Regions from separate parts of the Streptomyces sp. NPDC017202 genome, predicted to be linked through region 3. Evidence: riboswitches for the same ligand, from Rfam matches in the RefSeq annotation. Region 3 holds a riboswitch; each other region holds the start of a gene.
What was found. A riboswitch is a leader RNA that binds a small molecule or an ion and turns the genes downstream of it on or off. The one in region 3 is predicted to bind S-adenosylmethionine.
Positions count from the first base shown of each region.

Region 1 (4,040 bases), on a different contig from region 3:
CGGTGGCCAGGGAGGCGACGGCGGTCGCCGCGGTGATGCCGCGTATCAGGCTGCGTCGGGTGAAGTGGGTGCGCATGGCCGTTCCTTGTCGCTCAAGGGCGCTGATGAGAGTGGTGGCGTGGGGGGAAGTCGTGGGATGCGGCGGGTCACAGGACCTTGCTGAGGAAGTCCCTGGTCCGCTCGTGCCGCGGTGAGTCGAGGACCTCGGAGGGCGGTCCCTGCTCGATGATCTTGCCGCCGTCGATGAAGACGACCCGGTCGGCGATCTCGCGGGCGAAGCCGATCTCGTGCGTGACGATGACGAGAGTGGTGCCGCTGGACGCCAAGTCCCGGATGACGGCGAGGACTTCACCGACCAGTTCGGGGTCCAGGGCGGAGGTGGGCTCGTCGAAGAGGATGACGCCGGGGCGCAGGGCCAGGGCGCGGGCGATGGCGACGCGCTGCTGCTGGCCGCCGGAGAGCTGACGCGGGTAGGCGCCGGTCTTGTCGGCGAGGCCGACGCGGCCGAGGAGTTCGCGGGCCAGTTCCCGCGCTTCGGGCCTGCCGAGCCGGCCGGTGGCGACCGGGGCCGCGGCCACGTTGTCCAGGACCGTCAGGTGCGGGAAGAGGTTGAAGTTCTGGAAGACGAACCCGATCCGCCCGCGCTGGGCGAGGATGGCCCGCTCGCTCAGCTCCTTCAACCGGTCTCCCTGCCGCTTCACGCCGATCGGCTCGCCGTTGATGCTGACGTAGCCGATCTCGGGCTTCTCCAGGTGGTTGATGACCCGCAGCAGGGTGGACTTGCCCGAGCCGGAGGGACCGAGGACGACGGTGACCTCGCCGGGGCGGACGGTCAGGTCGACGCCGTCCAGGACCCGATGGGTGCCGTACCACTTGTGCACGTCGTGCACCTCGACGGTGGCGGCCTCGACGTCCGTCAGGGTGTCGGAGGTCTTGGCGGTCATACGGCGGCCTCCCGGCGGATGCGGGCCCGCAGATCGGTGAGACCGGTGCGGAGCTTCTGCAGTGGCGTCGGCGGCAGGCTGCGGGTGGCGCCGCGGGCGTAGTACCGCTCGACGTAGAACTGGATGACGGAGACGACGCTGGTCAGGATCAGGTACCAGACGGTGACGACCAGCAGCAGCGGCACGATGTCGCCGGGGTAGGTGGAGCCCATGGTCTGCGCGGAGCCGAACAGGTCGAGCAGGGAGACGTAGAAGACCAGTGAGGTGCCCTTGATCAGGCCGATGAGCTGGTTGACGTAGTTCGGGATGATGGAGCGCAGCGCCTGCGGAAAGACGATTCTGCGGAACTGGTAGCCCTTCGGCAGGCCGAGCGCCGCGGCCGCCTCGTGCTGGCCCTGGTCGACGGAGAGGATGCCGCCGCGCACCACCTCGGCCGCGTAGGCGGCCTCGTTGAGGCTGAGGCCGACGACGGCGACGACCATGTCGGTGGCGAGTTTCGACTCGTCGAAGGAGAAGAAGGCCGGCCCGAAGGGGATGCCGACGCTCAACGTCTCGTACAGGGCACTGAAGTTGTAGAGGAAGATCAGTACGACGATGAGCGGGATGGAGCGGAACGCCCACACGTAGGTCCAGCTGACCGCGCGCAGGACCGGGCTCCTCGACAGCCGGGCCAGGGCGAGCAGGATGCCGCCGATCAGACCCGACACCGCACTGTAGGCGGCGACTTCGAGGGTGATGAGGAGGCCGTCGAGGATGGTCGGCCGCAGGAACCAGTAGCTCCAGCGGTCCCACTGGTAGAAGGGGTTGGTCACCAGTCCGTGGACGAACTGGGCGACCAGGATCAGGACGGCCGCGGTGGCGATCCAACGTCCCGGGCGCCGCAACGGCAGCACTCGCTGGGCGGTGAGGGCCTTGGGCGGTTCGGTGGCGGTGGGCGCCTCGGGGAGGGTGACGGTGGCGCCAGGGGGTTCGCTCATGGTGGGCTCCGGCTGGGTGGGCACACCCCGCAGGCGCGGCGGCGTGCGGGGACGCACACGGCGGCGCAGGACCGGGGGTGGGGAGGGCGACGGCACACCGCGCGGGCGGTGTCGGTCAGGGAGTGCGGGGGCTGCGGGGAGGTGTCAGCCCCGACAGCGGGCACGGCCCGGTGCGGTACACAGTGCGCTGTTGACGCGGAGCAGATCGACGGCGCGGTTTGCGACGAGCACGTTCGCGTACGTCCGTACGCAGCCCTGGGAACGGCGTGCGGCCGTTCTGGGAGCTGCGTACATGGCGTCACCGTCACTGTTCCGGCCCTGTGGGCCTCGCGCTTACCGACGTGTCATCGGCCGGGTCGTCACCTGGGGCACCCCACCGCGGTGCGAGGGTTGCCGGTCAGCAAGCCAGGGCTTGTCGCTGACACTCATGACCGTTCTGGGCCGTAGTCAAGACAATGGCCCGAACGTATGTCAACACCGGTCCACCAGGTGGAACGGCCGACGGGCCGAGTGTGCGGCCCGGTCGAGGATCCGGACGGCCGATCCGGCGGCCTCCGGTCCCCGGCACTGGGCGTGGTGGCGGCGGTCCGTGCCGTCGAGGTCGAGATGGGCACCGAAGGCCGGGTGGGCGGTCAGACGGCGGGCGTAGGACCACAGCGCCGGGTGGCCGGCGACGCGCTGGACCGCGGCGGCGTCGAGATGGTGCCGGTGCACGGTGTCGAGCCGGACCAGTGCGACCCACAACTCGACGTCGGCGGCGGTGACTTCGTCGCGGATCAGGTAGGTGCGGCCGTCGAGCCGGCGGTCGAGGGCGCCGAGGGTCTCCAGCAGCGTGGCCAGTGCCATGTCACGCTCCGCCGCTTCCCCTCCCACGGCCCCGGCCCGCTGCGCCGCCCCCTCGACGCCCTCCACGCACATCCGCTCCACGGCCTCGATCTCCGACTCCGCGCCGCACGGGTAGAGCGAGGGGCCGCAGGTGTCGAAGCGGTGGGCGAGGTCGCGCATGATGTCCCGGTCGTGGGTGCTGACGATCCGCCCGGACCAGCCGTCACTGAGCACCGGCGCCGCGGCCGGACCGGAGTAGCGGTGCGCGCTCGCCTCGTACAGCGGGCGCAGGGCAGAGTGGCCGCCCTCCGGACAGTCGGGGACGGCGGGCAGGAAGGTCACCGGGCAGACCGTGTCCAGGCCGAGCAGGGTGTGGGTGACGGCGATGCGCAGGCCGTCTGGACACGCGGTCGACAGATGGAGCCGGTAGCGGCCGGGAACGGCGTAGTGGCCGCTGCGCGCGTCCCTGCCGATGCGGCCGCGGAAGGCGGGCGTGTGCCGGACGGAAACGTGGGCGGCCGGCGTGGTGACGGTCATGACTCTCCCCGAAAGCGGGCGCGGACGTACGCGCGGCGGATGCGGCATCGGGCTGGGCCCCGTGGCCGGATCCCCCTCCTCCGCCCGGAGGGCGGGCCCGGCACTCGGTGCCGGGCCCGCCGGGGCTACGGGGATGCGACGACGGAACCCCGGTGCGGGGCTCACCTGGGCACGCCGAACGGCACGACATTCCGTGGGAGGCGTCGGCGTGGCAGGTGCGCAGGTCAGCCCATGGGGCCGAGCGCGCTGCAGACGCGGAGCAGGTCGATGTGACGTCGGGAGGTCAGCAGAGGCGAACGGCTCACTCGGACGGTGTCCGGATCAAGGCGCCTCATATTTCCCTACCTGTTCACTAGGATTCCTTACCGAGTGTCGATCCACCGGCCGTGGACGTCAAGAGGTTCGTCCCGCATCGCGGACATCCCGATGGACGGCGGCTCGCTCGCCGTGGACACCCGGCCGGGTCCGGTCGCCCCGGGAGGGGGTCAGCCATGGAACTGGTTCGCCGGGACGGGGAGCCCGTAGTGCTCGCGGAGTGTCGTGCCCTCGTACTCCTCTCGGAACAGGCCCTTGCCGCGCAGGATCGGCAGCACGTGCTCGACGAAGGCCGCCAGGCCGGACGGCAGCGCCGGGGCCATGATGTTGAAGCCGTCCGCCGCGCCGCCCTCGAACCAGGCGATGATCGTGTCCGCGACCTGCTCGGGCGTGCCGACGAACTCGAAGTGCCCGCGGCCGCCGCCGAGCCGGGAGATGATCT
Region 1 is NZ_JBIRNP010000009.1:40,466-44,505, reverse strand. It holds gene ACH4N1_RS18970 (ABC transporter substrate-binding protein) at 1-76, opposite strand, end outside; gene ACH4N1_RS18965 (amino acid ABC transporter ATP-binding protein) at 147-944, opposite strand; gene ACH4N1_RS18960 (amino acid ABC transporter permease) at 941-1,921, opposite strand; SAM riboswitch class IV at 2,246-2,354, opposite strand; gene ACH4N1_RS18955 (glutathione S-transferase C-terminal domain-containing protein) at 2,393-3,283, opposite strand; gene ACH4N1_RS18950 (putative leader peptide) at 3,508-3,618, opposite strand; partial or broken gene ACH4N1_RS18945 (LLM class flavin-dependent oxidoreductase) at 3,769-4,040, opposite strand, start outside.
Region 1: linked by a shared signal. The riboswitch ahead of ACH4N1_RS18960 (amino acid ABC transporter permease) and the one ahead of ACH4N1_RS00435 (aminotransferase class V-fold PLP-dependent enzyme) in region 3 are both predicted to bind S-adenosylmethionine.

Region 2 (4,040 bases), on a different contig from region 3:
CTCGTCGAACGCGATGATCTTGGCCATGTGAAGTGGTCCCTCCAGGACTGGGGGTGATTCCTTCGGACCGCGCCCGCGCCCGCGACGGACGGCTCGCCGGCCCCGTGGTTCCTTGCCCCACCTGGCCTGCGGGCCTCACCGACCCGGTCCTTCGTTGTCACTCTCACCTTCAGAGTGCTAACGCAATGATTAGCACTCGCCTGTGCCGAGTGCAAGCGCCCCTCCGGGATCCGCAGGTGAACGGGGGGTGGCGGCGGACGCCGCCGGGTGACCGCGCACGGCTCCGGGCACACCGAAGGGCCCGCACCCCGGGAGGTGCGGGCCCTTCGCTGATGGAGCTGATGGAACAGAAGAACGTCGCTGCAAGTCGGCGCGTGCTTCAGCCGGTCGCGAGCCGGACCATGTCCGCCTGCGGCCCCTTCTGACCCTGCGAGATCTCGAAATCGACCCGCTGGCCCTCTTCCAGGGTGCGGTATCCGTCCATCTGGATCGCGCTGTAGTGGACGAAAACATCCGCACCACCGTCGACCGCGATGAAGCCGTACCCCTTCTCCGCGTTGAACCACTTGACGGTGCCCTGAGCCATGCCTAACTCCCCTATTACTGGCCCTTGCACAGATCCACACTTCGCGGATCCGGGTCAGACCTCACCCCCCAGTTGGTTGGGGGTGTGCGCCGGAACGCGTCGACCGCGGCCGAATGTATCTGTCCAACTGCCCTCTGCAACAGGTCAATCGGACGAGAAATCTGGACGCGAAGGGTCCGGAGAAGAGTGAGGATTCGCCCGAGTTCAGGGCAAGTCGGGCCCGACAAAGGGAATGAAAGGCGCAAAACACATGCGCAGTTTGGCTGTTTCTCATCGCCTGCCCCGACGGAACTCCCCCGCGGTCGGCAGGCGATGGGCGACGCGTTCCCCAACTCTACCGCGCTCAACCACACTGAATTGCCCCCTCCGCTTCTCTCGCGGAGGGGGCAATTCGATGAACTCTCGGTCATTCCTGTTACCGACGGTTACTACCGGCAGGTACTACCGACGGGTACGGAACGGGGCGCGGAGCACCGGTCAGCCGCCGGCCACGGCCGGGATGATGGAGACGCCGGCGCCGTCCGGGGTCGCCGTCTCCAGCCCCTGCTCGAAGCGCACGTCGTCGTCGTTGACGTACACGTTGACGAACCGGCGCAGCTTGCCCTGGTCGTCCAGGACGCGGGCGGCGATGCCGGTGTGGTTCTTCTCCAGGTCGGTGATGACCTCGCCGAGGGTCGCGCCCTCGGCCGGGACCTCGGCCTTGCCACCGGTGTAGGTGCGCAGGATGGTCGGGATGCGGACGGTCACGCTCATGCGAGGCCAGCCTCTCGGAAGGAGTCCAGGGTGGGGCGGATGGTGGCGGTGAGGCCGGTGCCGGCCACCGCGTCGAGGGTCTTGAGGCCGTCCCCCGTGTTGAGGACGACGGTGGTCTTCGTCGGGTCCAGGAGACCGTTCTCGATCAGCTTCCTCGTCACACCGACGGTCACGCCGCCGGCGGTCTCCGCGAAGATGCCCTCGGTCCGCGCCAGCAGCTTGATCGCGTCGACCACCTGCTCGTCGTTCACGTCCTCCACCGCGCCGCCGGTGCGGCGCGCGATGTCCAGGACGTAGGGCCCGTCCGCCGGGTTGCCGATGGCGAGGGACTTGGCGATGGTGTCCGGCTTCTGCGGCCGGACCACGTCGTGACCCGCCTTGTAGGCGACGGACACCGGCGAGCAGCCCTCGGCCTGCGCACCGAAGATCTTGTACGGCCGGTCCTCGACGAGGCCGAGCTTGATCAGCTCCTGCAGCCCCTTGTCGATCTTCGTGAGCTGCGAGCCGGAGGCGATCGGCACGACGAGCTGGTCGGGGAGCCGCCAGCCGAGCTGCTCGCAGATCTCGTACGCCAGCGTCTTGGAGCCCTCGGCGTAGTACGGCCGCAGGTTGACGTTGACGAAGCCCCAGCCCTCGCCGGCCGGGTCGCCGATCAGTTCGGAGCAGAAGCGGTTCACGTCGTCGTAGTTGCCCTCGATGCCGACGAGTTCGCCGCCGTAGATCGCGGCCATGACGACCTTGCCCTGCTCCAGGTCGTGCGGGATGAACACGCAGGAGCGGAAACCGGCGCGGGCGGCGGCGGCGCCGACGGCACCGGCCAGGTTGCCCGTGGAGGAGCAGGACAGGGTGGTGAAGCCGAAGGCGCGGGCGGCCTCGATGGCCTGGGCGACGACGCGGTCCTTGAAGGAGTGCGTCGGGTTGCCGGAGTCGTCCTTGACGAACAGCTTGCCGGCGTCGACGCCCAGCTCGCGGGCCAGGTTGTCGGCCTGGACGAGCTTGGTCCAGCCGGGGTTGATGTTCGGCTTGTCCGCCACGTCGGCCGGGACGGGCAGCAGCGGCGCGTAGCGCCAGATGTTCGCGGGGCCCGCCTCGATGCGCTTGCGGAGCTCCTCGGTCTCGTAGGACGAGAAGTCGTACGCGATCTCGAGCGGGCCGAAACACTCCTCGCAGGCGAAGACCGGGCCGAGGGGCACGCGGTGTCCGCACTCGCGGCAGGAGAGCGCCGCGGCGGGACCGAGATCGACGGAGTTCGTGGTGCTTGCAACTGTCTGCGCAGCCATGTGAGGCGAGGCCCTTTCTCCTCATCTTCCTCACGACGCATCTCGCCGTGAGACGGATTTGGCACCTTCCCTAGCCGGGAGCCTCACCACATCGACGTGACGCGTGGGCGGTCACGCCTGGCGGCGCGCGCGGCTGGAGGGTTGCCGGGGCTTCATCGGGCCGTGTCCCTCTGCCCCTCTGGATGAGCGGTATGAAGTTGTGAACAGCGGCCACCTCGGACATGCGATGGTCATCCGCGTTGTTCAAGACTGTAACCGAAGGCCAGGACAGTTGAGACAGACGTCCGAACCGCGAGATGGATCACACGGTCACCCCACGTGCACCGCGTGTGATCACGACAGTGAGGAGCCGCAGACCGTGCTGAAAGAAGCTGAAGCCTGGCTGGCCACCCGCTCCTGGTCCGTGACCGACCGCCCGCTGCACCGCGTCCTGGCCGCGAAGCGCGCCTCGGGCCAGTCGGTGTCCGTGGTGCTGCCCGCCCTGAACGAGGAGGAGACGGTCGGTGACATCGTCGCGGTCATCCGCCACGACCTGATGCGGCAGGTCCCCCTCGTCGACGAGATCGTCGTCGTCGACTCGGGCTCCACCGACCGCACGTCGCGGGTCGCCGCGGCGGCCGGGGCGCGCGTCGTCCACCGGGACGAGATCCTGCCCCGGATACCGGCCGTGCCCGGCAAGGGCGAGGTGCTGTGGCGGTCGCTGCTCGTGACGACCGGGGACATCGTCTGCTTCGTCGACGCCGACCTCAAGGAGTTCTCCTCCGACTTCGTCTCGGGGATCGTGGGCCCGCTGCTCACCGACCCCGGCGTGGACCTGGTCAAGGCGATGTACGACCGCCCGCTGGGCACCGAGCCGGATTCGCCCGCCTCCGGCAGGACCGCGGGCCAGGGCGGCCGGGTCACCGAACTCATGGCCCGCCCCCTGCTCAACATGCACTGGCCGCAGCTGGCCGGCTTCGTGCAGCCGCTCGGCGGCGAGTACGCGGCCCGCCGGAGCCTGCTGGAACAGCTCCCGTTCCCCGTCGGCTACGGCGTGGAGCTGGGCATGCTCGTCGACGCCCTGCACCTGGTCGGCCTGGACGCCCTCGCCCAGGTCGACGTCGGCGTCCGCAAGCACCGCCACCAGGACGGGCAGGCGCTCGGCAGGATGGCGGCGGCGATCTACCGCACCGCGCAGCTCCGGCTGGCCCGCGGGCACCTGATCCGCCCCGCCCTCACCCAGTTCGAGCGGGGCGCGGACGGCTTCGAGCCGCGCACCTATTCCGTGGACACCGAGGAACGGCCGCCGATGGCGGAGATCGCCGAGTACGCGGAACGCAAGGTCGCCTGACGGGCCGCGGGTGCGGCCGGCCGGGCACGAGCGCACCCACGGCCCGGCGGCCGCATACGGCCGGACATGACCCGGCCACGGACCGCATCCG
Region 2 is NZ_JBIRNP010000004.1:422,958-426,997, forward strand. It holds gene groL (chaperonin GroEL) at 1-27, opposite strand, end outside; gene ACH4N1_RS11955 (cold-shock protein) at 380-586, opposite strand; gene ACH4N1_RS11960 (MoaD/ThiS family protein) at 1,064-1,339, opposite strand; gene thrC (threonine synthase) at 1,336-2,619, opposite strand; SAM riboswitch class I at 2,638-2,808, opposite strand; gene ACH4N1_RS11970 (glucosyl-3-phosphoglycerate synthase) at 2,978-3,949, shown strand.
Region 2: linked by a shared signal. The riboswitch ahead of thrC (threonine synthase) and the one ahead of ACH4N1_RS00435 (aminotransferase class V-fold PLP-dependent enzyme) in region 3 are both predicted to bind S-adenosylmethionine.

Region 3 (4,040 bases):
GCGGTTCTCGGCGCGTTCCTGTACCTGTTTCCCCGGGCCCGCGTCACCAGTCTCCTGCCGTTCCTCTTCTTCCTGCCGCTGCGCTTCCCGGCCTGGGTCGTGCTGCCCTTCTGGGCGGCGCTGCAATGGGTGGCGGCGGGGCGGGCCGGGGAGGGGCCGGGCGTGGCGTACCTGGCGCACATGGTGGGCTTCGGGCTGGGCTTCGTCTACGCGTGGGCCCGGTCCACCCGGCCCGCCGGTGCCGCGGCACTAGAGTGAGCAGCAGCCCAGCTCCGGCCCCCGAGGGAGAGAACCAGCCGTGATCACCGCGATCGTCCTCATCAAGACCAGCGTGGACCGGATCCCCGAGATCGCGGAGTCGATCGCTTCGCTGGAGTCCGTGAGCGAGGTGTTCTCCGTGACCGGCACCTACGACCTGATCGCCATGGTGCGGGTGCGGCAGCACGAGGACCTCGCCGAGGTGATCCCGGGACGGATCAGCAAGATTCCGGGCGTGGAGGCGACGGACACGCACGTGGCGTTCCGCACCTACTCGCAGCACGACCTCGAGGCAGCGTTCGCCATCGGGCTGGACTCCTGACCTGACCGCCCGGCGCACCGCCCGCGGCGGGGAGGACCCGCCTACACCGCCGGGACGCAGCGGCCGTCCTGGGTGCGGTAGCGCCACTTCGCGCCCTCGGTCACCAGTTCCCGCACCGCCGCCACGAAGCGGTCGACGTGCTCGTCGGGGGTGCCCGCGCCGAAGCTCACGCGGATCGCGTCGAGGGACTTCTCGCCGGGGGCCGCCTCGGGGGCGCCGCACTCGCCCTGGCGGTGGGGGTCGCCGCCGAGAAGGGTGCGCACCAGGGGGTGGGCGCAGAAGAGGCCGTCGCGGACGCCGATGCCGTACTCGGCGGAGAGCGCGGCGGCGAAGTGGGAGCTGTTCCAGCCGTCCACGACGAAGGAGATCACGCCGACCCGCGGCGCGTCGTCGCCGAAGAGGGACAGGATCCGCACCTCGGGGACCTCCGCGAGGCCGGTGCGGACCTTCTCCACGAGGTGCTGCTCGCGGGCCACCAGGGTGTCGAAGCCCGCTTCGGTGAGGGCCTTGCAGGCGGAGGCGATGGCGTAGGCCCCGATGACGTTCGGGGAGCCGGCCTCGTGCCGGGCGACGCTCTCGTGCCACTCCGCGTCCACCCCCCCGTCCGCGCGCCGGGTCACCCTGCGGCTGGCGCCGCCACCGGCCAGGTACGGCTCGGCCGCCCGCAGCCAGTCGGCGCGGCCGGCCAGCACGCCGGAGCCGAAGGGGGCGTACAGCTTGTGGCCGGAGAAGGCGACCCAGTCGACGTCGAGGTCACGGACGGACACCGGGTGGTGGGGGGCGAGCTGGGCGGCGTCCAGGACGATCCGGGCACCGTGGGCGTGGGCCGCGGCGGCCAGTTCGCGTACCGGCCACAGCTCGCCGGTGACGTTGGAGGCGCCGGTGACGCAGACCAGGGCGGGGCCGGACCGGTCGCGGCCGGCGAGGGCCCGCTCCAGGGCGGCCACGGCCTGCCGCGGGGTGCGCGGGGCGTCGAGGCAGGTGACCCGGGCGTTCTTCCAGGGCAGCAGCGCGGCGTGGTGCTCGGTCTCGAAGACGAAGACCTGGCAGTCGGCGGGGAGCGCGGCGGCGAGGAGGTTGAGGGAGTCGGTGGTGGAACGCGTGAAGACGAGCTGGTCGTCGGGCCGGCAGTCGAGGAACCCGGCGACCGTCCGGCGGGCGTTCTCGAAGAGGTCGGTGGAGAGCTGGGAGAGGTGTCCGGCGCCGCGGTGGACGCTGCCGTAGTAGGGGGCGTAGGCGGCCACGTCGTCCCAGACGCGCTGGAGGGCGGGTGCGCTGGCGGCGTAGTCCAGGGCCGCGTAGCCGATCTCGCCTCCGGTGACGAGCGGGACGGTGACATCCCGTCCCAGAACGGGCAGGGGGGCGCAAACGGTCGGGGCGGCGGCAGCGGTGGAGACGGGCATGACGGAACTCCCTTGGGAGGCAGGGGGATTCACCACGCGAGCGGCCGGGGTGCTTCGTGGGGATCAGGCCGGATCAAGGCACCGGGCCCTGCGGACCCGGCATGATCCCCACGGGAGGCCCTGGGGCTCGAGCGCGGGAAAAGGTGAAGGAGGGATGCGGAGGGGGGCTCTGCGGCCCTATCGCATTCGCTTGCTCACGGAAGAGGCTCCTCGACGACCAGGACCCCTGCCCTCGCTCGATCAGAAGCGTGCGAGGGGTCCGCGCTTGCCGTGGACCTTTCTGTCCACGGCCTGGTCTTCACCCGGGGCACCCCGCCACGGACGGAGGGTTGCCGGACAGTCGGCCGGGGCCTGATGACTGTCACTCATGACCTGGTACGGCATCCTGCCATACGATCACCGGCGCGCAAGGCGCGGTCCATTTCCTGAGACACCAGGGGTCCGGACCGCGCCTCGTACCGGCCGCCGTCCCGGCTCAGGCGTGGGTGGCCGCCGCCCAGCGCTCCAGCGTCCGCTTCGCCGCCCCCGAGTCGAGGGACTCCGCGGCCCTGGCCATGCCGGCGCGGAGCTGCTCGGCGAGCGGCGCCCCGGTCGGCTCCAGGGCGACCAGGGCGGCCGCCGAGTTCAGCAGGACGGCGTCGCGGACCGGGCCCGTCCCGCCGTCCAGCAGCCTGCGCGCCACCTCGGCGTTGTAGGAGGCGTCGGCACCCCGCAGGGCCTCGACGGGAACGAGGTCGAGGCCGACGTCGCGCGGGTCGAAGGACTCCTCGGTCACCTTGCCCTCCCGCACGACCCAGACCCGGGAGGTGGAGGTCGTCGTCAGCTCGTCGAGGCCGTCGTCGCCGCGGAACACCAGCGAGGAGTGGCCGCGTTCGGCGAAGACACCCGCGACGATCGGCGCCATGCGCGGGTCCGCCACGCCGACCGCCTGGGCCCGGACCCTGGCCGGGTTGGTCAGCGGGCCGAGGACGTTGAACACCGTGCGGATGCCCAGCTGGCCGCGCGCGGCACCCGCGTGACGCAGCGCCGGGTGGAACTTGACGGCGAAGCAGAAGGTGATGCCCGCCTCCTCGGCGACCTCGGCCACCCGCCGCGGGGTCAGGTCGAGGCGGACGCCGAGCTTCTCCAGGACGTCCGAGGCACCGGAGGCGGAGGACGCGGCCCGGTTGCCGTGCTTGACGACCTTGACGCCCGTGCCGGCGACGACGATCGAGGACATCGTGGAGATGTTGACCGTCTTCGCGCCGTCGCCGCCCGTGCCGACGATGTCGACCGCCGGGCCGGGCACCTCGATCACGTTCGCATGCTCGTACATCGCGCGGACGAGTCCGTTGATCTCCTCGACGGTCTCGCCCTTGGCGCGCAGCGCCACCACGAAGCCGGCGATCTGCGCGTCGGTGGCCTCGCCGCGCATGATCCGGTCCATCGCCCACGCCGTGGCGTCGGCGCTCAGGTCACGTCCGGACAGCAGGGCGTTCAGCACCTCGGGCCAGGAACGGGCCGCCGCGGTGTCGCCTCCGGCGGGGGTCACAGCGCTCATAAGCCGCTCCTGGGTCAGTGTGGTCCCGCTCCACGGGACGCGCGTCTCGACGGTTCCACCCTATCCAGCCGCGGACAGGGCGAAGGGCCCCGTCCGTACACCGGACGGGGCCCTTCTGGGGTGCGTGGCGACGCAGTGATCAGTGGTGGCCGTGGCCGCTCGTGATCTCCTTGTACTCCTCGACGGTCGGCTTGGCGATCTGGCTCTCCTCGCCGTAGTACGCCTTGCTCAGCTTGGCGCGGACCTTCTCGGTGCGCTTCACCTTGCGCTCGACGCCGTTCTCGTCGACCGTCGGGCCGATCTCGGCGGGCGCGTACTGCTCGTGCGAGGTGAGCGTGTAGAGCGCCTCCTGGCTGAGCGGCTCGTGCACCTCGATGAACTCACCGTGCGGCAGGCGCTTGATGGTGCCGGTCTCACGACCGTGCAGCACCTTCTCCTTGTCGCGGCGCTGGAGGCCGAGACAGATCCGCTTGGTGATCACGAAGGCGACGACCGGTCCGGCGAAGAAGCCGATCCG
Region 3 is NZ_JBIRNP010000001.1:95,587-99,626, forward strand. It holds partial or broken gene ACH4N1_RS00425 (rhomboid family intramembrane serine protease) at 1-302, shown strand, start outside; gene ACH4N1_RS00430 (Lrp/AsnC family transcriptional regulator) at 299-580, shown strand; gene ACH4N1_RS00435 (aminotransferase class V-fold PLP-dependent enzyme) at 622-1,983, opposite strand; SAM riboswitch class IV at 2,240-2,356, opposite strand; gene trpD (anthranilate phosphoribosyltransferase) at 2,459-3,523, opposite strand; gene ACH4N1_RS00445 (cytochrome bc complex cytochrome b subunit) at 3,663-4,040, opposite strand, start outside.